DNA from 2 places in the Mesorhizobium sp. M0894 genome. Region 1 is predicted to be linked to the other one. Evidence: predicted binding sites of a transcription regulator. Region 1 holds the regulator's gene; the other holds the start of a gene.
The links. The regulator LexA, encoded in region 1, represses DNA repair genes until DNA is damaged. The targets are predictions, from matches to a motif close to TGTTCNNNNTGTGTTCNG.
Positions count from the first base shown of each region.

Region 1 (11,789 bases):
GAAGCCGGTGAAGAAGCGCGACATCTGCTCATGCACCATGGTGTGGCGCGTCACCCGGTAGTCGAAATCGTCCTTCTGCGCCTTGGTCGGTAGTTCTCCGTAGAGCAAGAGATAGCAGACTTCGAGGAAGTCGCCGTGCTCGGCCAGCTGGTCGATCGGGTAGCCGCGGTGCAAGAGAATACCGGCATCGCCATCGATGAAGGTGATTTCCGATTCGCAGCTCGCCGTCGACGTAAAACCGGGATCGTAGGTAAATACGCCGGTGGTGCTGTAGAGCGAACCGATGTCGATGACATCAGGTCCTACCGAACCACTTCGTATCTTGAATTCATGGGTTTTGCCGTCGAGTTCCAGTTTTGCCGTCGACGCCTGGGTTTTGCCGCCAAATTCCATCTTTGTCGCAGGTTCGGTCATAGCAAACTCCTTTTTGTTTCCTCAGGCCGGCAACGGCAAAATATCTGAACCCAACACGTCAAAAGCGTCGGAATACGCACATTTGCGCCCGCAACTGAATCTGCGCGCCAGATTAGGCCAAGACCCAATGTTGCACTGCGAAACACACCTTTCAATGCCAATCTTCTTGGGCCAGTTTCCTAATCGATTTGATCAGCGATCCGCGCCAGGCTTTCCTCGCGGCCAAGCACGGCCAGCACATCGAAGACGCCGGGCGAGGTGCTTTTGCCGGTGAGCGCGGCGCGCAATGGTTGGGCCACGGCGCCGAGTTTATGGCCGCCGGCCTGCGCATAGTCGCGGATCGCGGCTTCCGCCGAGGCGGCAGACCATTCCGAAACCGTGGCCAGCGCCGCATGAGCGCCCTGCAGGATCGCGCGCGCGTCACCGCTGAGCAGCGCCGCCGCCTTCTCGTCGACCGGCAGCGGCCGCTCGACGAATAGGAATGCAGCCCCTTCAACAAGTTCGACCAGCGTCTTGGCGCGCTCCTTCAGGCCCGGCAAAGCGGCAAGCAATTGGGCCTTGCGTCTGTCGTCGAGGCTAGCTGCGATCGCCGGACCGCCTTCGAGATAGGGCAGAGTGGCGATGAAGATATCGAGCAGCGTCGCGTCGTTCATGCGGCGCATGTGCACGCCGTTCAGCGCCTCGAGCTTGGCGAAGTCGAAACGGGCGGCGCCTTTGTTGACGTCGCCAATGTCGAACCACGCGATCATGTTGGCGATCGACATGATCTCATCGTCGCCGTGGCTCCAGCCAAGCCTCGCCAGATAATTGAGCAGCGCCTCCGGCAGGTAGCCCATGGCGCGATAGGCCTCGACGCCGAGCGCACCGTGACGTTTCGACAGCTTGGCGCCGTCGGCACCGTGGATCAGCGGGATATGCGACATCGACGGCACCTCCCACCCCATGGCATGGTAGATCACCGTCTGGCGGGCGGCGTTGGTCAAATGGTCGTCGCCGCGGATGATGTGGGTGACGCCCATGTCGTGATCGTCGACGACGACGGCATGCATGTAGGTCGGGTTGCCGTCCGAGCGCAGAATAATGAAATCGTCGAGATCCTTGTTGGGAAAGCGCACGTCGCCCTGGACGCGGTCATGCACAACCGTCTCGCCGTCTGTCGGCGCCTTGATGCGGATCGCCCCCTTGGCGCCGGCCGGCGCCTCCGAGGGGTCGCGATCGCGCCAGCGGCCGTCATAGCGGGGAGGCAGCCCCTTGGCCCGTGCGCTCTCGCGCATTGCCTCCAACTCGGCAGGCGTCGCGTAACAATAATAGGCCTTGCCCATGCGAACGAGTTCCTCGGCCACCTCGCGATGGCGCGGCGCACGCTCGAACTGCGACACCGGCTCACCGTCCCATGTCAGGCCAAGCCAGGAAAGCCCGTCGAGGATGGCCGCGGTTGCCGCATCGGTGGAACGCTCGCGGTCGGTGTCCTCGATGCGCAGCAGCATCGTGCCGGCTGTGTGCTTGGCATACAGCCAGTTGAACAGCGCCGTGCGCGCCCCGCCAATATGCAGATAGCCGGTGGGCGAGGGGGCAAAACGGGTGACGACCTTGTCGGGCATGGAACTCTCAGGCAGGCGAAGGAAGTGGGTTTGCGGACTTTCGCGCGTTGCGCGTTCATGTAGCATAGGAGGTCGAGGGCGCAAGGGGCAGACCCGATGGCTGTGCGAGGCCGTGGTGCGGGCGAGGGCGAGGACGTTGGCAGCGGCGTCAGCGAACGCTTGCTGTTTGCCGCGCCCGTGCCTGTCCTGCCGGCACCGGCATTGCTGCCGGTTCCACGCTTTGATGCCCCGTCGCTGCCGGCGAGCGACCCAGCAACGGTTCTCGTGCCCGCGGCCGAGCCCATCGTGCGCCTACGCCGGCGTTTCCGCCTCCCGTCACCGTCCCGTATCCGCAACGGCGTAACCTCGGCGGTCGGCCTGGAGCTCGACCGTGGGGTCGCCTTCCTGCTGGTGCCGGTGTTCCTCGCATGCGGGGTGGTCGTATATTTTGCGCTGGCGGTGGAGCCGGCCTTTCCACAGCCGATCGCAATCGTCGCCTTGGCAGCCCTCTGTGCCGTCGCCTCGCGGTCGTGGCCCAGAACCCGCCTGTGCTTCATGGCGGCGTTGCTCTGCGCGCTTGGCGTGCTTGCCGCCAAGGTCGAGACCTGGCGTGTCGGAACGCATATGCTCGGTTCCGAAATCTCGACGCGCCTCACGGGTCGCGTCGTATCGTTCGAGCCCATGGCGAGCGGCCGCATCAGGCTGACGATCGATGTGATCTCAACCGCCAGGCCGACACTGCGCTACATGCCGGAACGGGTCCGCGTTTCGGCGATGAAAATACCGGCTGAGCTGACCGCCGGTTCCGAGATCGCCGGCTATGTGCGGCTGCTGCCGCCGACCGGGCCGGTGCGGCCCGACAGCTATGATTTCTCCTTCGACAGCTATTTTGCCGGTATCGGCGGCAGCGGCTTTTTTCTCGGCAATCCGAAAGTCGTGTCGTCGGGCAGCATGCCGTTTGCCGCGCGGCTTTCTTCCGCGATCGAAGACGCGCGCGAATCCATCGCCGACCATATCCGCAGCCGCATCGGCGGCGCCGAGGGCGAGATTGCTGCTGCGCTGATCGTCGGCGTGCGCGCTGGCATTCCCGAGGAGATCAACGAAGCGATGCGGCGTACCGGCATCTACCACATCATCTCCATCTCGGGGCTGCATATGGCGTTGGTCGCCGGCACCATTATGGCGCTGCTGCGCGGCGCCTTTGCGCTGTTTCCCGATTTCTCATCGCGACGGCCGGTCAAGAAATACGCGGCGGCCGCCGCGCTTTTTTCGATTGCGGCCTACCTCGTCTTTTCCGGCATTGTGGTGGCGGCCGAACGCAGCTTCATCATGTTGGCGGTGATGCTTATCGCCGTGCTGTTCGACCGGGCCGCGCTCACCATGCGCAACCTGGCGATCTCGGCCATCGCGGTCATTCTGGTGTCGCCGCACGAGGTGGTCGGTCCGAGCTTCCAGATGTCCTTCGCCGCGACGGCGGCCCTTGTCGGCGCCTATGCAGGCTGGTCCGATTACCGCGCCGGCGGGGCCACCACGCCGCCGCCCCGGCGGTCGCCGCTACGCTTTGCCACTAGAAAGGTACTGCTGGGCATGGGCGGCCTGGCGATGACCTCGATCATTGCAGGGAGCGCCACGGCGCTTTTCGCCATATGGCATTTCCAGCGCGTGGCGCCGCTCAGCCTGTTCGCCAATCTGGCCATCATGCCTATTGTCTCACTGGTCGTCATGCCCTTCGCCGTCCTCAGTGCGCTGGCGATGCCGTTCGGCGCGGATGGGCCTTTCCTCTACGTGATGGGCAAGGGGCTGACGGCGATGATCGCCCTGTCCGGGTGGATCTCCGAGCGCTCGCCGATCGATGCGGTCGGGCTGATTTCGCTGAGATCTGTCCTTTTGGTGACGATCGCCCTCGTCATTGCCAGCATGGCGACGACCTGGTTGCGGCTCGTGGCCCTTCCTTTTGCGCTCGCCGGCTTGCTAACGACAACGCAGACGCGCGTACCCGATGTATTGATCTCGGAGGACGCACGGCTCGTCGCGCTGCCGATCGGCAGCGGGGAACTCGCGGTCAACCGGGCACGCCCGAATGAGTTCACCATCGACAACTGGAAACGCGCGCTCACATCAGAGGCTATCGTCGCGCCGGAAACACCTGGAAAGAACGATCCGCAATTCGACATTGCCGATCCGGCCGACTTACCGCCGGGCATGCCGTTCATTTGCACGGACGGTCTCTGCCTTGCCAGGCATCCATCCGGCGCGATCATCGCGCTAGCCAATGACCGCGAAACTGCACGGCCAGCCTGCGCCTTTGCCAGCTTGATCGTCATCGACGACGCCACCGCCCATAATCCCTGCTACTACGACCGGCTGGTCCTCGTCGTCACCAAACGGCAACTGGCGCGCGCGGGAAGTGCGGCCGTCTATTTCGATCCACAAGCGGCAACACGCGCCGAAATCCGCTTCGCCGTCGAAAAATCATACCGGCCCTGGCACGTGCAGCGGAAATTTTCACGCGCGGCGCGGGGCATGCCGCCATACCGCAGAGCCGACAAGCCAAAAGCCGGCGCCAAGGGCGCAGCTCAGTAGCGGCGGATCAGCCCAACGAGCTTGCCCTGCACCTTGACCCTGTCTGGTCCGAAGATGCGCGTCTCGTAGGCCGGATTGGCGGCTTCCAGGGCGATCGAGGCGCCCTTGCGGCGGAACCGCTTCAGCGTCGCTTCTTCCTCGTCGACCAGTGCCACCACGATCTCACCGGGGCTCGCCGTATCGGCATTGCGGATGATCACCGTGTCGCCGTCGAAAATGCCAGCCTCGATCATCGAATCGCCTTTGACCTCGAGCGCATAATGCTCGCCGCCCATGATCATGTCCGGCGGCACCGAGATCGAATGCGTCTGGTGCTGGATGGCATCGATCGGCACACCAGCGGCGATGCGGCCCATCACCGGGATAGACACGGCGGCGACGACATCGTCGTCATTGCCGGCTGCAGGGACGCGCGACGATGTCGGCTTGCCTTGCCGAGGACCTTGCCCAAGACTGCCCTGGATGACACTCGGCGAGAACTTGCGTGCCGCATTGAGGCCGGGGGCGATCGAATCGGGCAGGCGCAGCACCTCCAGCGCACGGGCCCTGTTGGGCAAACGGCGAATGAAGCCGCGCTCCTCCAGCGCCGTAATCAGCCGGTGGATTCCCGATTTGGAAGCCAGGTCGAGCGCTTCCTTCATCTCGTCGAAGGAGGGCGGGATACCGCTTTCCTTCAGCCTTTCGTGGATGAACATAAGCAGTTCGTGTTGTTTGCGTGTCAGCATAGCGACCCCCAACAGAATCAGAAAAACAAACCCAGAACAAACACTATCTGTTCCAGTTGTGTTCCGCAACTGTTTAAAGTTTAATGAATGTGTTAGGGCTCGGGTAACGATACCACTCGCCAAACCGGGACGCTGCATTTTCACCGCCGCGGGCCTCATCGCCTTGATTCTGCTTTCGTTTGCGGCCTCTGGGTTTCCAGAAGGCGGCACTGGTATCGGCCGTCAGCCGGCAAAGGGGCACGGAATTGAAGCCGTATCGACTGTGCGGTTTGGTCAATGCACCGTGAACGAAACGAACTCAAAACGCCAACCTTGGGTTGGCTTGGCTCCTGGTTTCCACCGCATGGTCAGGCAACTTGTCGCCGGTGGAGCCTTGCTGCGCGATACCAGGTAATGGAGAACCGCTCGTGACCGATGGATGCCGTCGATGCGTGTCCGGCGTTGCGGTGAATCTTGGGGAGCAGACAAATCATGACAGGAATTCCCGATCTCGTGGCCATAAGGGCGATGGATGCTGCAGATCCGCTGCGCGCGATGCGGGACCGCTTTGTGCTGCCGCAAGGAGTGATCTATCTCGACGGCAATTCGCTAGGGGCCGCTTCGCGTGCCGCTTTCGATGAATTGAGCAAGGCAGTGACCGAAGAATGGGCGCATGATCTCATCCGCGCCTGGAACACGGCCGGCTGGTTCAACATGCCGCTCGAACTTGGCGACCAGCTCGGGCGCCTGATCGGTGCCGCGGCCGGCCAGACGGTGGTCTGCGACACGACATCGGTCAACATCTACAAGCTGCTGCACGCCGCCATGGCCATGCGGCCGGAGCGGCAGGTCATCGTCGCCGAGGGCGACAGTTTTCCGACAGACCTCTACATGGCTGAGGGTGTGGTTTCGACGCGAAAAGATACGCTGCTGCGCCTCTCGGGGGTCGACGCGCCGAGCATCGAAGAGCTGATCGACGAACGCACCGCCGTGGTGCTGGTCAACCACGTCAACTACAAGTCGGGCGAACTGCGCGACATGCCGGCGCTGACGCGCAGGGCCCAGGAAGCCGGGGCGATGATCGTCTGGGATCTCTGCCACACCGCCGGTGCGATGCCAGTCGAGCTCGACACGGCGAACGCCGATTTTGCCGTTGGCTGCACCTACAAATATCTGAATGGCGGACCGGGCGCGCCTGCCTTCATCTATGCGGCTGAGCGGCATCTTGCCGACATCCAGCAGCCGCTCACCGGCTGGTGGGGCCATGCACGGCCCTTCGCCTTCGAGCCAGGCTATGCGGCCGGCACCGGCATCCGCCGGTTTCTGTGCGGCACCCAGCCGGTCCTGTCTATGCGCACGCTGAAGGGCGCGCTCGACATCTGGAACGATGTCGACATGACGGCGGTGCGCAAGAAGAGCATCGCGCTGGCCGATCTGTTCATCGAGCTTGTCGAGGCAAAGTGCGGCACTTACGGGCTAACGCTCGAAAGCACGCGCGACGGGGAAAAACGCGGCAGCCAGATTTCATTCATGCACGAGCATGGCTACCAGATCATGCGCGCGCTGATCGAACGTGGCGTGATCGGCGATTTTCGCGCGCCATCGACCATGCGCTTCGGCTTCACCCCGCTCTATGTCGGCTATGCCGATGTCTGGCAGGCCGTCGAAGTGCTTGAGGACATCCTGCGCACCGGTGCGTGGAAGGATGCGCGCTTCGCCATCAAGGCGGCTGTCACTTGAGATTGATGCGAGAGCTGGAATCGTGAGGCTGGCGACGACGCGCCGCGCGATGCTCACGGTCGTTGCAAGGCCATATTGCCAGGGGAGGGCGCAGGGTGTTCGAACGTCACATTGCCGATTGGGACAACGCCTATGCCAACGGCGCCAACATAGCCGGCAGCGATCGCTGGCCGGCGGCCTGGGTCGAGCCCGCGCGGGTTTTTCGCGACGTGCTTTCGACCGAGGGCCGGGCGCGGCTCGACATGGCCTATGGCGATGGCCCACGCAACCGGCTCGATCTTTTCCTGCCGGCCACCAAGCCCAAGGGGCTCGTGGTGTTCGTCCATGGCGGCTACTGGATGGCATTCGACAAGAGTTTCTGGTCGCATCTTGCCGCTGGCGCTGTTGATCGCGGCTATGCCGTGGCGATGCCGTCCTACACGCTCTGTCCGCAGATGCGCATTGGCGGCATCGTCAAGGAAGTCGGCGCGGCGATCGGCAAGGCGGCGGGGATGGTCGCAGGGCCGCTGATGCTGACCGGACACTCGGCCGGTGGCCATCTTGTTAGCCGGATGGTTACGACGACGACGCCGCTGGCGCCCGAAATTGTCCGGCGCATTCGCCATGTCGTATCGATCTCGGGTGTGCACGATTTGCGCCCGATCATGCGCACCGGCATGAACGAGACGCTGGCGATCGATGAGGCCGAGGCGCAGGCCGAAAGCCCGGTGCTGCTGCGCCCGATGGACAAGGCCCGCCTGACCTGCTGGGCCGGCGGCGGCGAGCGCGCCGAATTCCTGCGCCAGAGCGCGTTGCTGGCCAATATCTGGATCGGCCTGGGTGCCGCGACCAGTTCGGTGGTCGAGCCTGACCGGCATCATTTCAACATCATCGACGGTTTGGCCGATCCAGACCATCCGCTGACCCGGACCTTGATCTCGGAGTGAGGCAGGTTCAGCGTAGCATCAGCACGTCGCAGGCGGCGCCCGCCGCCGCGGCGGGCGTGAACGGCGCACGGACGATCAGCCCGTTGGCATCGGCCAGCATTTTCAGCATCGAGGAGTCCTGGATGCCGAACGGCGTCGCCACGAGCGTACCGGCGTCGTCTGTGACAACAGCCCGCACATAATCTTGCCTGAGATCGTTGGCCGGCATGGCAGCGCCGAGCCGTGCCTCACGCATATCCTGCTGAAAGGCGCGGCCGCCGAGCCGCGCCAGCAGCGGCTTCAGGAAGAGCTGGGTGCAGACCAGGCTCGCCACCGGATTGCCGGGCAAGCCGATGCAGCGAATGTCGCCCAGCCGCCCGAACATCAGCGGCTTGCCCGGCCGCATGGCGATCTTCCAGAAATCGAGAGTCATGCCTTGCCCGGTCAGCACGTCATGGACGAAATCGTGGTCACCGACCGAGGCACCGCCCAGCGTGACGATGACGTTCGCGCCAGCCTTCACGGCCTTTTCCACCAGCGCAGCGATCGCCTCCCTGCGGTCCGGCGCGATGCCAAGGTCGAGCACTCGCGCACCGACCGACTGTGCGGCGGCGGCGACACCATAGGCGTTGGAGGAGATGATCTGGTCGGGGCCAAGCTCGCTGCCCGGCGGCAGCAATTCGTCGCCGGTGGCGATGATGGCGACCAACGGCCTTTTGACCACGCCGACCTCGGGGTGGTTGGCCGATGCCGCCAGCGACAAGGCCGCCGGGTCGAGCAGGCGGCCTTTGTGCAGCAGGACGTTGCCTTTGGCGAAATCGAGCCCGAGGCGGCGGATGTTTCGCCCCTGCACCGTCGGCTCCGTCACTTCGACGACACCGCGGCCGAGATCGCGGACGTTCTCCTGGATGACGATGGTGTCGGCGCCTTCGGGAAGCGGCGCGCCGGTGAAGATACGGACGGCCTGCCCCTGCTGCACCGTCCCGGCAAAGCCGCTTCCGGCCGGCGCCATGCCGACCACCGAAAGCTTTGCTGGTAAGGACGCGATATCAGCCGCCCGCACGGCATAGCCGTCCATGGCGGAGGCGTTGAACGGCGGCTGGGTGCGGAGCGCCACAACCGGCTCCGCCAGCACGCGGTCGGCGGCATCCAGCAGCGCGACGCGTTCGCCCTGCAGTGCAGCTGCGCCGTCCAACAGGCGCTCGAGCGCCTCAGCAACTGGGACCAGCGCCATCAGCGGCCTGCCTCGGTGACCCCATCTTCGGTGATCTTGTAGTCGCCGGATTTGCCGCCGGTCTTTTCAACCAGCCTGATACCGGAGATGACCATGGCGCGGTCGACCGCCTTGGCCATGTCGTAGATGGTCAGGCAAGCGACCGAGACGGCGCTCAGGGCCTCCATCTCAACGCCGGTTTTGCCCGTGACGCGGGTCAATGCTGTGACCTTCAGGCCGGGCAAAGCTGCGTCCGGCTCGATATCGACAGATATCCTGGTCAGCAGCAGTGGATGGCAGAGCGGGATCAGTTCATGCGTCTTCTTGGCCGCCATGATGCCGGCGATACGCGCGGTACCGAGCACGTCGCCCTTCTTGGCATCGCCGGCGAGGATCATGTCCAGCGTCTCGGGCCGCATCGACACGAAGCCCTCCGCGACTGCCGTGCGCACCGTCTCAGCCTTGTCGCCGACATCGACCATGTTGGCTTCGCCGCGCGCGCCAAGATGGGTGAGGGCGGCCGCCATCCTCAGATCGCCTCTGCCGGCGCCTTGCCCGTCAAAAGCAGGCGCGTTGCAGCGGCCACGTCCTGTTGACGCATCAGGCTCTCACCGACCAGAAAAGTGGCGATGCCGCTCCGCTCCAGCCGGCGGCAATCGTCATGCGAAAAGATACCGCTCTCGCTGACCAGAAGGCGGTCGGCGGGCACCATCGCGACCAGCCGTTCCGAGGTCTCGAGGCTGGTTTCGAAGGTCCGGAGATTGCGGTTGTTGATACCGATCAGCCGCGACGACAGCTGCAGCGCGCGTTCCATCTCAGCCTCGTCATGCACTTCGACCAGCGCGTCCATGCCGAGCCCGAAAGCTGTCGCTTCGAGTTCTCTTGCCAACGCGTCGTCGACGCTGGCCATGATGATCAGTATGGCATCGGCGCCCCATGCCCTGGCCTCGTAGACCTGATAGGGATCGAACAGGAAATCCTTGCGCAAGGCAGGCAACTCGACGGCAGCGCGCGCATCGTTGAGGAACGCGGGCGCCCCCTGGAAAGAGGGTGCGTCGGTCAGCACCGAAAGACAGGCGGCACCGCCTTCCGCATAGGCCCTGGCCAGCGCCGGCGGATCGAAATCGGCGCGGATCAGGCCTTTGGATGGGCTAGCCTTCTTGATTTCGGCAATCAGCGCGAACCTGCCGGATTGGCGCTTTGCTTCAAGGGCGGAAAGAAAGCCGCGCGGCGCTTCGGCGTCCGTTGCCCGTGCCTTGATCTCGGCAAACGGCACTTGCGCCTTGGCCGCCGCGATCTCGTCGCGCTTGTAAGCCTCGATCTTGCGCAGGATGTCGGACATAGTTCTAACCGTTCGAAATCTCGACCAGCCTGTCGAGCACTTTCAGCGCGCGGCCGCTGTCGATGGCCTGCGCCGCCGTCACCATGCCGTCGGCAAGTGTCGTCGCCTTGCCGGCCACCACCAGCCCGGCGCCGGCATTCATCAGCACCGTGTCGCGAAAGGCGCCGGCGGCGCCGCCCAGCATGTCGCGCAGTGCCTGGGCATTGTGGGCGGCGTCGCCGCCGCGCAACTCGTCCTTGGTGTGACGCTTCAGCCCGACCGCTTCCGGGGTCAGCACAAAGCTGCGGATCTCGCCGCCGGCCAATTCGGCGACCTGCGTCTCGCCGGTGGTGGTGATCTCGTCATAACCGTCGCCATGGACGACCCAGGCATGGTCGGCACCAAGCTCCTTCAACGTTTCTGCCACCGGCATGATCCATTCGGGCAGGAACACGCCGACCATCTGCCGTCTGACACTGGCCGGATTGGAAAGCGGACCCAGCAGGTTGAAGATGGTGCGGGTGCCGAGCTCGACCCGGGTCGGGCCGACATGCTTCATCGCCGGGTGGTGCGCCGGCGCGAACATGAAGCCAACTCCGGCCTCGTGGATGCAGCGGCCGATCGTCTCCGGAGGGATGTCGATCTTGACGCCCAACGCGATCAGAACATCGGCGGCGCCGGTCAGCGAGGACAGTCCGCGATTGCCGTGCTTGGCGACGGGCACGCCGCTGCCAGCGATGACGAAGGCGGATGCGGTCGAAATGTTGACGCTGTGCGAATTGTCGCCGCCGGTGCCGACAATGTCGATGGCGCCCTCGGGGGCTTCGACGCGCAGCATCTTGGCGCGCATGGTGGCGACGGCGCCGGCGATCTCGCTGACGGTCTCACCGCGCACCCGCAATGCCATCAGGAAGCCGCCGATCTGGCCGGGGGTGGCGTCACCGGACATGATGATGTCGAAGGCCTCGCGCGCCTCCTCGAAGGAAAGAGCGCTACCGGCGGCGACCTTGGCGATGTGGATCTTCAGCGCGCTCATCTGGCCAGGGCTTGGGTTACGGCCGTCTGATCGATGCGGACGTCATATTGCGTCTGCAACTGCGCCACCAACTGGTCGAGCAGGTCGTCGGACATACCGGAGGTGAAGGATTTCTGCGCGTCCTGGGGTACTGAGTTGGCGTCGGCCCCGGCGGGCTCGAATACCTCGGCAACCTTGAACAGGATCTGTCCGTCGCCCGTGGGCGAGGGGATTAGCCCGGTGCCGCCTTCGCCGACGCCGAACATCGCGGCGGCCCCTTCCTTGCCGAAATCGACGTCGTCAGCATCGCGCTT
Region 1 covers NZ_JAMYOG010000002.1:296,044-307,832, reverse strand. The annotation lists gene gltA (citrate synthase) at 1-414, opposite strand, end outside; gene gltX (glutamate--tRNA ligase) at 594-2,015, opposite strand; gene NKH91_RS04790 (ComEC/Rec2 family competence protein) at 2,112-4,577, shown strand; gene lexA (transcriptional repressor LexA) at 4,571-5,302, opposite strand; gene kynU (kynureninase) at 5,774-7,021, shown strand; gene NKH91_RS04775 (hormone-sensitive lipase) at 7,117-7,947, shown strand; gene NKH91_RS04770 (molybdopterin molybdotransferase MoeA) at 7,955-9,160, opposite strand; gene moaC (cyclic pyranopterin monophosphate synthase MoaC) at 9,160-9,666, opposite strand; gene trpC (indole-3-glycerol phosphate synthase TrpC) at 9,669-10,481, opposite strand; gene trpD (anthranilate phosphoribosyltransferase) at 10,486-11,496, opposite strand; gene NKH91_RS04750 (SurA N-terminal domain-containing protein) at 11,493-11,789, opposite strand, start outside.

Region 2 (11,789 bases), on a different contig from region 1:
TTCGGCCTCGGCTGCTATGGCTGTGTTGCCAGCGGGAATATGGCGCTTTCCGTACTTGCCGCCTTGAATGTCGCAGGTGTCGTTGGCGTGGTGTCGTCACGCAATGCGGCCACCCCGCGCTTCGCCATATTCGTCATGTTGGCCGTAAGCCTGCCTTACGTGGTCGGTGCATTGTTTTCCGCAGCGCCCGGAATGCCGATCGTCGGAATTCAAACGCCGTTCTATGTGGCCGGCGTCATCATCGTGCTGCTTCAGAACCACGCAATCAACGCCCGCATGATCCGCGCCGAGCTGGACAATCGCGACCTGGCGATCAAGGACGCGCTGACCGGCCTGCCAAACCGCATCTTCCTGCAGGAAAAATTGCGCGACATGTGCCGCGACCTTGCGGCGCCGGCCGCCAATGGCGGCAAGCCGTTTGCCGTGCTCAGCATGGACCTCGACGGCTTCAAACAGGTCAACGACCGTTTTGGTCATGCGGTCGGCGACGTGCTGCTGCGCAAGGTGGCCGAACGATTGAAGCGCGGCTTCCGGCCGGGGGACGTGGTCTTCCGTATCGGCGGCGACGAATTCGTCATCCTTTTGCCCGCAACCTCGGAGATCGAGGCCACCTATCTGGCAAAGCGGGCCATCGAAAAGGTCTCGGTGCCTTTCGACCTCGGGGTCGGTTCCGCCATCCATGTCGGCTTGAGCGTCGGCAGCGCCTTTGCACCCGCCGACGGCGGCGATCCGGAAATCCTGCTCACCTGTTCCGACCATGCACTCTACGAAGCCAAGCGCACCGGCAAGGGCCGTTATTGGGCGCCTGTGCGGGCTACGATCTGACGGTCGCAGCGACAGCTTCCGGCGGCAAGCAAGGCGATCCGCGCCTCTCCTGCTCGGCCGCGCGCACCAGTGCAGTGACATGCTTCAGCAAAGGCGCCGGCGTGCCGGCCTTTTCGGCCAAACGCAGGACCGCGCCTTGCAGTTCGCCGATCTCCGTCGACCGGCGGCGCCGCAGGTCATCCCACATCGACGAACGCGCGGCCGGATCGATGGCAAGCATCCGCCGCGCCAAGAACTTGAACAGCCCGTCGGGCAGGCGAAGCACTTTCGGCAGCAGTGCGGGACGCAGGCCGGCGATGCGAGCGGGTTCGATGCCTGTCGCCGTCATTGCCGCCAATGCTTCGTCGATCTGACCGGCCAGGATCAGCCGCCAGCGGCGATCGGCAAGCTCTGCCGCCAGCGGCAGACCGGAAAGCGCCACCAGCGCGTTGTTGAGGTTGAGCAGCAGCTTGTCCCATAACACCGCGTCGATGTCACCATGCGTCGCGACGGCAAACCCCTCGACATCAAGCAGTTCGTCAAGGCCCGCCGAGCCCTGTTCGATCATCACTTTGCCGCCGCTGGCGCGGTGCAGGCGAAGCGGCAATTCGCCCTCCGGCGATTGGACCACGTTGAACGGCACCATGCCCGCGAGCACCGGCTGGGCGGTGAGATGGGCTCGCAATTTATCGGCATTGTCGACGCCGTTCTGCAGGCTGAGTATCACCACGTCCGGTCGGGCATGGGCGGCAATCAGCCCGGCCATGTCTTGCGTCGCGCCGCTCTTGACCGTTACCAAAATGACATCGGCATCGGAGAATGCTACCGCCGGATCGGCGGTGACCGACAATGCGTCCGGTTTGACAGAACGGTCGCGGCCGTCAGGGTCGGTGATGCGCAATCCAGCTTCTTGCAGGGCCTTCTCGACGCGCGGTCGCGCCAGCAGAACCACCTTTCGCCCGGCAAGTATCAGGCAGCCGCCGGCGTAGCAGCCGATACTGCCGGCACCGGCGATTACGATCGTCTTGCCACGCGTGACCATGCGATGGCCCTGTTCTGGTCGAGAGACCTTGCCGCAATTATACGACATGAAAACCACAATGTCGGCGGCATGGCTGGCCCTCACGTCTGGCCGTGACAGACCTTGCGCTTTCGACTATCGCTTTTGCCCATGATGCTGCCTACCGATCCGGTTAGAAATCTCGCTGCACTCATCCGCTGTGCTTCCGTGACGCCCGCCGAAGGCGGTGCGCTGCGCGCGCTGGAGGCGATGTTGAAGCCGCTCGGCTTTGCGGTCGAGCGACCGGTGTTTTCCGAAGCCGGCACACCGGACATCGAGAACCTTTACGCGCGGCGTTCCGGCAATGGCCCGCATCTGATGTTTGCCGGCCATACCGACGTGGTGCCGGTGGGCGACGAGGCAGCCTGGACGCACCCGCCCTTTGGCGCCGAGATCGCCAATGGCGAGATGTTCGGCCGCGGCGCCGTCGACATGAAGGGCGGCATTGCTTGTTTCGTCGCGGCGGTGGCGCGACATGTCGAGCAGAAGGGCGGCCCGAAGGGGTCGGTCTCGCTGCTGATAACCGGCGATGAGGAAGGCCCGGCGATCAACGGCACGACGAAGCTGCTCGAATGGGCGGCCGCCAAAGGCGAGAAATGGGATGCCTCGATCGTCGGCGAGCCTACCAATCCCGACGCGCTTGGCGATATGATCAAGATCGGCCGGCGCGGCTCGCTATCGGGCACGGTCGTCGTCAACGGCCGCCAGGGCCACGCCGCCTATCCGCAGCTAGCCGACAATCCGGTGCGCGGCCTGGTGACGCTGGTCGACGCCTTGCTGCACCCCGTCTTCGACAACGGAACAAGGGATTTCCAGCCGACGAATCTTGAGGTGACCTCCATCGATGTCGGCAATCCCGCCACCAACGTCATCCCGGCGAAGGCAGCAGCTACCTTCAATATCCGCTTCAACGACACATGGACCGCCGAGACGATCCAGGCCGAGATCCACAACCGCCTCGACCGGGCGGCGAAACGCAAGAAATACCGCGCCGGCAAGAAGACGCCGGTCGACTACGAGATCGTCTGGCGCGACGGGCCGAGCCATGTTTTCCTGACACGCGACGACAGGCTAATCGAGACGCTTGGCGGTTCGGTCAAAGCGGTGACCGGCAGGAAGCCGGCGCTCTCCACCTCCGGCGGCACCTCCGATGCCCGCTTTATCAAGGATTATTGTCCGGTGGTCGAATTCGGCCTGGTCGGCAAGACCATGCACATGGTCGACGAACGTGTGGCGATTGCCGATCTCGAGACGCTGACGCAGATTTATCTGCGCTTCGTTGAAGACTGGTTTGCGCAGGACATATCCTAGTGATGCTTTCAGCGGATGAAACCTATGCTTCGCTTGCCGGCGCCTGGCGGCTGATGCTCGGCAAGGCCGACGGATTTCGCCTGCTCGACCTTTCGGCGGACGGTTTCTGGAACTCCTTTTTTGCCATCGTCGTCGCGGCGCCGGCATTGATCGTCGGCTGGGTCGGCATTGCCAACGAGATCGGCGATCCCGACGCATTCGTCGGCCGTTTCAGCATGTTGATCCGGCTGGCCACCGTCGATATCGGCGCCTGGGTGCTGCCGCTCATCGGCCTGGCCCTGGTCGCGCCGCGGGTCGGCGTCGGCAGCCGTTTCGTCCATTATGTCGTCGCCAGCAACTGGGCCTCGGCGATCATCGCCTGGATGATGCTGCCATCGGCGTTGATCCGGCTTTTCCTGACATCGGCCAACGAAGTCTCCGGGCTGGTGTCGCTGCTGCTGTTCGCGCTGTCAATGGTATTGACCTGGCGGATGACCAACGTTGCCATCGGCAGGGGTGCGGCTGTCGGCAGCGCTGTTTTTGCCGGCATGTTCGTGGCGTCGCTGATCGTCCTGTTCGGCCTGCAGGCGCTGCTCGGTATCAGCGTGCCGGATCAGCCAGGCGTCGGATAATCGACGCCGACTAGAAACAGCCCGTCGGGCGGCGCCACCTGACCGCAGGCCGCACGGTCGCGCGCCTCGAGCGCGGCCTTGAGGTCGGCAATGGCCCAGCCGCCTTCGCCGACACGTTTGAGCGAGCCGACCATCGAGCGCACCTGGTTGTGCAGGAATGACCGCGCCGAAGCGCGGACTTCGATGAAATCGCCCGCCCGGCTGACATCCAGCCGGTCGAGCGTGCGGACCGGGCTGGTGGCTTGGCACTGGGTCGAGCGGAAGGTGGTGAAATCATGCCGGCCAAGCAGCACTTTTGCCGCTTCGTGCATGGCGGCGGCATCGAGCTGCTTCGGTACCCACCAGATCTTGCCCTTGTCGAGCGCTGCCGGCGCGCGGCGGTTGACGATACGGTAGAGGTAATGGCGGCCGATCGCCGAGAAACGCGCATCGAAGCCATCCGGCACGACGGCGGCCTTCAGGATGGCGATGTGCGCCTTGGCCGCTTGCAGATGGGCATTGACGGCGTCGCGCACCTTTTCCCCGGGCCATGCCTTGATCAGATCGACATGCGCCACCTGTGCCGTCGCATGGACGCCGGCATCGGTGCGGCCGGCGGCGCGCAGCGAAACCTGCTCACCGCAGAACTTCTCGATCGCCTGCTCGATCGCCTGCTGCACCGAAGGCTGGTGGGCCTGACGTTGCCAGCCGGCGAAGAGGCTGCCGTCATATTCGATGTCGAGGCGAAAACGCGGCATTCCCGGATCGAGGCGAAATCAGGCGGCGAGGGCTGAGCCGAAGGCCGAGGCGTAGACCAGCCTGCCGGTCTCCGGCGCCTCGCCCCAGGCAAGCGCCTGCAAAGCCTCGCCTTGGTAGTCGCTCTCGAATTTCGCTGCACGGGCGCGGCTGTAGCCGAAACGTCCATAGTAAGCCGGATCGCCGAGCACTACGGCGAGCGTCTCGCCAGCAGCCTTCAGGCGGATATGCGCCTCGCGGACCAGCGCACCGCCGATGCCGGTGCCGTGGAACGACGGCTCGACCGCCAAAGGAGCCAAAGCCACCGCCGGGAAGCTCTTGCCGCCATTCTGCACGAAAAGCCGTGAAAACAGGATATGGCCGACCACTTGCCCGTCTTCGTCCGCCACCAGTTCGACGACGGCATCACCGCCGGTGACCAGCGCATCGACCAGTCCGGCCTCGGTCTGCTGGCCGAATGCGTGTTCTTCGACAAGGCGGATCGCCTCGCGGTCCCGCGGCGTCGCCGCGCGTATGGACATCATGCTCATGACAATTTCATTCCTTTTTCGAGCTTGGCCCCGCGCAGAAACTCCTGCGCGGCAATGGGCCTTCCGCCCGCACGTTGAACTTCGACCAGCCTGGTCGCGCCTGACCCGCAGGCGACCGTCAGCCGGTCATCGAGAATTCCTCCCGGTTCGCCGGCGCCTTGCGAGAGCGTCGAGCGAAGCAGTTTCAGCCGTTCCACGCGGCCGCCGATTTCGGCCTCGCACCATGCACCGGGAAAGGGCGACAGGCCGCGAATCTGGTTGTGCACGTCGCCGGCAGGTCGCAGCCAGTCTATGCGAGTCTCCGATTTATCGACTTTCTTGGCGTAGGTCACCCCCACCTCCGCCTGTGTGGTAAATGTCAGCGTATTCCGCTCGAGCCGTTCGAGCGCTTGCACCACCAGCGCAGCACCCAGGATCATCAGCCGGTCGTGCAGATCGCCGGCCGTCATGTCGGGTCCAATGGCGCATTTTTCAACCATTGCCACAGGCCCGGTGTCGAGGCCTTCCTCCATCCGCATCACCATCATGCCCGTCTCGGTATCGCCGGCCATGATGGCGCGCTGGATAGGGGCAGCGCCGCGCCAGCGCGGCAATAGCGATGCGTGGCCATTGAGGCAACCGAGCCGCGGCGCCTCGAGAATAGGTTTGGGCAGAAGCAGCCCGTAGGCGACGACCACGGCGACATCGGCGCGCAAGGTGCGGAACGCCTGCTGCTCCGCCTCGCTCTTCAGCGACACCGGCGACCGCACCTCGATGCCAAGCCGCTCCGCCTCACGCTGCACCGGCGACGGCGTCAGCTCGAGTCCGCGCCGGCCTGCGGCGCGCGGCGGCTGCGTGTAGACGGCTGCCAATTCATGCCCTGCCCCGGCGATCGCTCGCAGCGTCTGCACGGAGAATTCGGGCGTACCCATGAAGATGACACGCAGGGGCATTCGTCGACCCCTATCCCACCATCTTGCCCGGCGCCTTGTCCCTGGCGAGCTTCTTGAATTTCTTGACCACCATGTCGCGCTTCAGCTTGGAGATGTGGTCGATGAACAGCACGCCGTTTAGGTGGTCGATCTCATGCTGCAGGCAGGTCGCCATCAGCCCCTCGGCCTCGATCTCCTGCAGCTTGCCGTCGCGATCGAGATACTTCACCCGCACCGCTGCCGGACGCTCGACCTCGGCATAGTAATCCGGGATCGACAGGCAGCCTTCCTCGTAGACCGAACGCTGGTCGGAGCTGTCGAGGATTTCGGGATTGATGAAGACGTGCGGTGCCGGCGTCTCGTCCTCCTTGGCGAGGTCGATCACCAGCAAGCGCAAGGGTTCGCCGACCTGGATCGCCGCGAGGCCGATGCCGGGCGCGTCATACATGGTGTCCAGCATGTCGCCGGCCAGTTTACGCAAATCACCGTCGACACGCTCGACCGGTTTTGAAACCTGACGCAGGACGGGATCGGGGAGGATGATAAGCGGCTTGATCGACATGGCGTCTCACCTAAGACCTCGCAGGAAAAGCGTCAACCGGGACGCCTTCTGGTCGTTCACGTTTTGATCTGTGCCGCCAGACCGAATCATCTATGCTGTCGGCATGAACGATCTGGCCACCATCCTGTCCGAACCTGTCGCCCGCCTCGGCGCCACCACGATCACGCTCGGCCATGCCCTGGGTTTCGGCGCAATGCTGTTCCTCGGCCTGTTCGTGGCGCTCGTCATTGCGCTCTGGCGATCGGCCAAGGCGCGTGCAATGGCGGCCGCCGAAGCCGCCGACCACGCCCGCGACGCCGAGGTGCGGATGGCCGGCATCTTGGCAAGCCAGGCGGAAATGCAGGGCCGTATGGGCGCTATCGCCGAAGTGTTCGGGGCGCGTCAGGCCGAACTGACCCAGTCGATCGGCCAGCGCCTCGACGCCATGACCGGCCGCCTCGGCCAGACCATGACCGAGCAGACGAGATCGACGCATGAGAGCCTCGCCAAGCTGCAGGAGCGGCTGGCGGTCATCGATATCGCGCAAGGCAACATCCAGTCGCTGGCCGGCCAGGTCGTGCAATTGCAGGCGATCCTTTCCAACAAGCAGACGCGCGGCGCCTTCGGCCAGTCGCGTATGGAAGCCATCGTCGCCGACGGATTGCCCCACGGCGCCTATGAATTCCAGGCGACCTTGTCGAATGGCAGCCGGCCCGACTGCCTGGTGAAGATGCCGAACGGCGCACCGTCGCTTGCCATCGATGCAAAGTTTCCACTCGAGGCCTGGAATGCCATCCGTGCCGCCGAAGGCGCCGACCTGCAGAAGTCCGCCGCTCAGGCTTTCCGCCGCGACATCGAGGTGCATGTCCGGGATATTTCCGAAAAATACCTGATCCAGGGCGAGACGCAGGACACCGCCTTCATGTTCGTGCCCTCGGAATCGGTGTTCGCCGAAATCCACGAGAATTTCGAGGCCGTTGTCCAAAAGGCGCATCGATCGCGGATCGTCATCGTCTCGCCATCGCTTTTGATGCTGTCGATCCAGGTCATCCAGGCGATCCTCAAGGATGCCCGTATGCGCGAGCAGGCGCACCTGATCCAGGGCGAGGTCATCCGGCTGATGGAAGACGTCTCTCGGCTCGACGAGCGGGTGCGCAAATTGCAGACGCATTTCGGTCAATCGGCCAAGGATATCGAGGACATCCTCGTCTCGACATCGAAGGTGACCAGGCGCGGACAAAAGATCGAGGCGCTGGAGTTTGGCGTGCAGCCGGCGGAGGACACCGCTGGGTCGAATGGCAGCGGAGCAAAAGCGGAAAGCAGCGCGCGTGTTGCCGATTCGAAAACCGGGCAGCTGAGGCTAAGGGTCGTCGAAGGCGACGATTGAGAGCTACGCCGGAACCGGAGCCGAGGCTTCGCCCGGTCTGGCGCTACTGCTCCTCGATGATGGTTGTGCCTTCGAATTCCGGCAGCCAATGCAGCGCCGAGCGATGCCAGATCTGCTTTCTCGGCACCAGTTGATCGCGCTGCCATGCCGTGCCGACCCTGATGCCGTAAACCTTCGGTCCCGCGCCCGCCGACGTGGCGTAGAGATGCGAGCCGCACTCACCGCAAAATGCCTGAGCGCGCTTGGCACCACTCGAACCGGTCTTGATGTAGATTTTCGGCGCGCCCTTGGTGATCGTGTAATTGTCCTCGGACGCCGGCACGGTGACGCGAAAGGCCGTTCCGGTTAGCTTCTGACAATCGATGCAGTGACAAATGGTGGTCTTTTCCGGATCGACCTCGGCCTCGTAAGTAATGGCGCCGCAATGACACCCGCCGTCGATTTTCATCTTCGTTCCTCCTGGAGCTTTTGCGCGCGATCATAACCGGGACTGCCCGATGGCGCAGCCATTTTCCTCAGGCCGGCTCCCCTCCGGACGCCGCCAAGGCCTTGCTCCGCCGTTCCCAGGTGCCGGTGGTCTGCGGCTTGACGAACAGGCGCGTGACCTCCGGCATCTCCGCCTTCAGCCGTGTCTCGAGGCGTTCGACGCAGGTCTCTATCTCGGGCGCCGACAAGTGGTCCTCGAACTCGATGCTCAGAGCGGCGACGATCTCCTGAGGCCCCATATGGAGCGTCAGTACGCCATTTGCCCGCCGCACCGCCGGGTCCTGCTGGACAATGGCCAGCACTTTCATTTGCACCTCGGGCGAGGCCGGCTCGCCGAGCAGCAGGCTCTTGCTTTCGCGGGCCAGGAAGATCGCGGTCGCGCCCAGGATCAGCGCGATGCCGATCGACGCGGCGCCGTCGAGCTTCGGCATGTCCAGCAGTTCCGCCGCCAATATGCCGGCGAAGGCGACAACGAGGCCGAGAAGTGCCGCGCTGTCCTCGAAGAGTACGGTGTAGACACTCGGGTCCTTGCTGAGCTGCACCGCCTCGAGCCAGCCGTGGCTGCCTTTTTGGTGGCGGAACTCGTTCAGCGCCACCAGCCAGGAGGTGCCTTCGAACAGGAAGGAAAGGCCAAGTACAGCGTAGTTCACCTTTGCGTTGGCAATCGGCTCCGGCGCCATGATGTGCGTCACGCCTTCGTAGAACGATATGCCGGCGCCCAGTGCAAAGACGAGGAGCGCGACGATGAAGCTCCAGAAATACAGCTCGCGACCATGGCCGAGCGGATGCGTCCGATCGGCCGGCCGGGCGGCGCGGTGCATGCCATAAAGCAGCAGGCTGCCATTGCCGGTATCGACGAGCGAGTGGACGCCTTCCGAGAGCATTGCCGAGCTGCCCGTGAACAAGGCAGCGGCGAATTTGGTCAGGGCGATCGCAAGATTGCCGGCGAGCGCCGCATAGATCACTTTTTTCGACCCGCCATGCGCCGCCATGGTGTGCTGCCTTGGTTGATGCACCGAGATTAGCGGAGCACGCCCACGCTCCACAGCTCGAACAACGCCCGAAGTGTCGAGTTGTTCAAAAGGGCAGCGCGAGAGGCTATTCGATGACCTCGTCCGTCCAGACCTTGAAGCCAGCTAGCGCGCCCGGTCCAAAAATGTGGGTGAGTGGGACATCGGCGGCATCGCGTCCGGAGGCAATCAGGATGCGGCCGATGCGCGGCGCGTTGTTGCGCGGGTCGAAAGCGTGCCAGCGGCCGCCGAGATAAACCTCCATCCAGGCGGCGAAATCCATGTCCGACCACGGCTTTGGCAGGCCGATATCGCTGATATAACCGGTGCAGTAGCGGGTCGGGATGTTCAGGGCGCGGCAGAAGGCGACTGCGAGGTGGGCAAAGTCGCGGCACACACCACTCTGCTCGCGATAGGCTTCGGCTGCGGTGCGTGTCGGCCGTGCATTGAAATAGTTGAAGACGATATGGTTATGGACGAAGTCGCAGACCGCCTGGACGCGCGGGATGCCGAGTGGGGTGTTGCCGAACAGCCGCCAGGCTTCGTTCGCCAGCACGTCGCTCTCGCAATAGCGGCTGGGCAGCAGGAACAGCAGCGTCTCCGACGGCAGATCGCGCACCTCATGCTGCCATGCCGTCAGCTCGCGCGTCTCGAAGGAGCCGGGGTCGCGGATGACCGCGTCCGTGCCGAACGCAAAGCGCCCGGCCGGCGCAACGAGACGGTTGCACCAATTGCCGAAACTGTCGCGATAGCTTTCGATCGGCACCGGCGGGTTCGACGTCAGGAAGTCCGGCCGCTCGAGATCGGATGCGCGCGAATAATGGACGTTGAGCATCGCGATCAGCGGTGTTTCCTGCGGGAAGTCGAAGCTCATCTGGCAACCGATGTGGATCCGCATTGTCGTCCTGACCGGCCTGCCTGATCATCAGCCGGCGAAACGCAAGGGCTGATGCTGCAGTGCGAAGAGGACCATCGCACGGACCGCTGCGGTTTACGAGGGAATTAGAAACCGGTTGACAGCCATCGGCCAAGGCGACTGCACGGCAGCGGCCTCTTGCAGTCTAGCGTTTTCTCTTGTTTCACTTCGCCAGACATCAACCGGAGGAACGAATCATGGCTAAAGGTGCGATGAAGGCAGGCAAGGAAGCCCGCAAGCCGAAGAAGGACGCGAAGAAACCCGCTCCGGCGCCGGCCCTGAAGGCACCGCCGGTGAAGGCGATGAAGCTGAAGGACAAGTAGGGCCGCAGCTACCGTTTTGGCTTATTTCGACCGGCCGCAAATGCGGCCGGTATTGTTGTTCATTAAGCGCACGAGCATCCCATATGGATGCGGCGAAGATAGTTTTTGCGCTTTCAAGAGATCGGCCGGGAGCCATCGAAACGGAGCGTTCCGATGTCGTGGATTTTCCTGTTCTTCGCCGGCCTGTTCGAGATCGGCTGGGCGATCGGCCTAAAATACACCGACGGATTCTCGAAGCCGCTGCCAACCGTCCTGACGGTAGCCTCGATGATTGTCAGCCTGACCTTGCTCGGCCTGGCGCTGAAGGGACTGCCGGTCGGCACAGCCTATGCGGTATGGACCGGAATCGGCACCGTCGGCACGGCGCTGTTGGGGATATGGCTGCTCGGGGAGCCGGCGCCCGCGATCAGGCTGGCCTGCATCGCGCTCATCGTTTGCGGCATTATGGGACTGAAGCTCGCGGCTTAAGTCGGCCCGACAGACCAAACGCCTTCAGGGCCGCTGCAAGGCGGCCCTGATTCTTGAATTCGGCTGATCAGCGCCGGAAGGCGCTATCGGGCGGAGAAGCCGGGCGGCGTCCTGCCGGTGCGCTGCTTGCGCGCGGCATAGCGTGCGTCACGCTTGGCCTTGCGTTCGGCCTCGTCGGCAAGAAAACGGGCGATGCGCTCGTTCTCTTCAGCTTCCCGGATCTTCGCTTCGGCCTGTGCTGCCTCTTCGGCGGCAATGCGTGCCGCTTCGGCAGCTGCCTCGCGCTCGGCCTTTTCGGCCGCTTCGCGCGCCAGCTTTTCCTGCTTCAGCCTGGCCTTTTCGGCCTCGCGTATCGCGCGGGCCTCGAGGATTGCCTTGCGCTCGGCCTGTCGTGCCAGCACCGCTGGATCATCTGCCGCCGGCTTTGCCTTGAAGCGCTCCAGAAGCGCCTTCTTTGCCTCGTTTGCGGCATTGCGCCGCTCGAAAACGTCTTTTTCCCTGTAGATAGCCAAGTCCACTTCCCTGGAGTCAATTTGCGAGGCTTACATACGCGTGAAAACCGAGAGTTCAAGCGCCAAAACGGTATGCCAGCCATGAAATTCTGATCTGTTGCAACCGGGAGACGCCATTTCGATCGAATTCGGCTGAAAGCCACCCGCACTGTTCACCATCCAGGCCTCTGGCGGCGCAGCGGAC
Region 2 covers NZ_JAMYOG010000006.1:196,746-208,534, forward strand. The annotation lists gene NKH91_RS14340 (GGDEF domain-containing protein) at 1-825, shown strand, start outside; gene NKH91_RS14345 (2-dehydropantoate 2-reductase) at 815-1,846, opposite strand; gene dapE (succinyl-diaminopimelate desuccinylase) at 1,976-3,175, shown strand; gene NKH91_RS14355 (hypothetical protein) at 3,178-3,786, shown strand; gene truA (tRNA pseudouridine(38-40) synthase TruA) at 3,768-4,523, opposite strand; gene NKH91_RS14365 (GNAT family N-acetyltransferase) at 4,542-5,051, opposite strand; gene fmt (methionyl-tRNA formyltransferase) at 5,048-5,977, opposite strand; gene def (peptide deformylase) at 5,994-6,524, opposite strand; gene NKH91_RS14380 (DNA recombination protein RmuC) at 6,628-7,890, shown strand; gene NKH91_RS14385 (GFA family protein) at 7,934-8,338, opposite strand; gene NKH91_RS14390 (cation diffusion facilitator family transporter) at 8,406-9,368, opposite strand; gene NKH91_RS14395 (transglutaminase-like domain-containing protein) at 9,475-10,284, opposite strand; gene NKH91_RS14400 (hypothetical protein) at 10,500-10,625, shown strand; gene sugE (quaternary ammonium compound efflux SMR transporter SugE) at 10,779-11,093, shown strand; gene NKH91_RS14410 (DUF6481 family protein) at 11,177-11,605, opposite strand.
Region 2: the regulator LexA is predicted to act here: its motif matches at 6,578-6,595, upstream of NKH91_RS14380 (DNA recombination protein RmuC).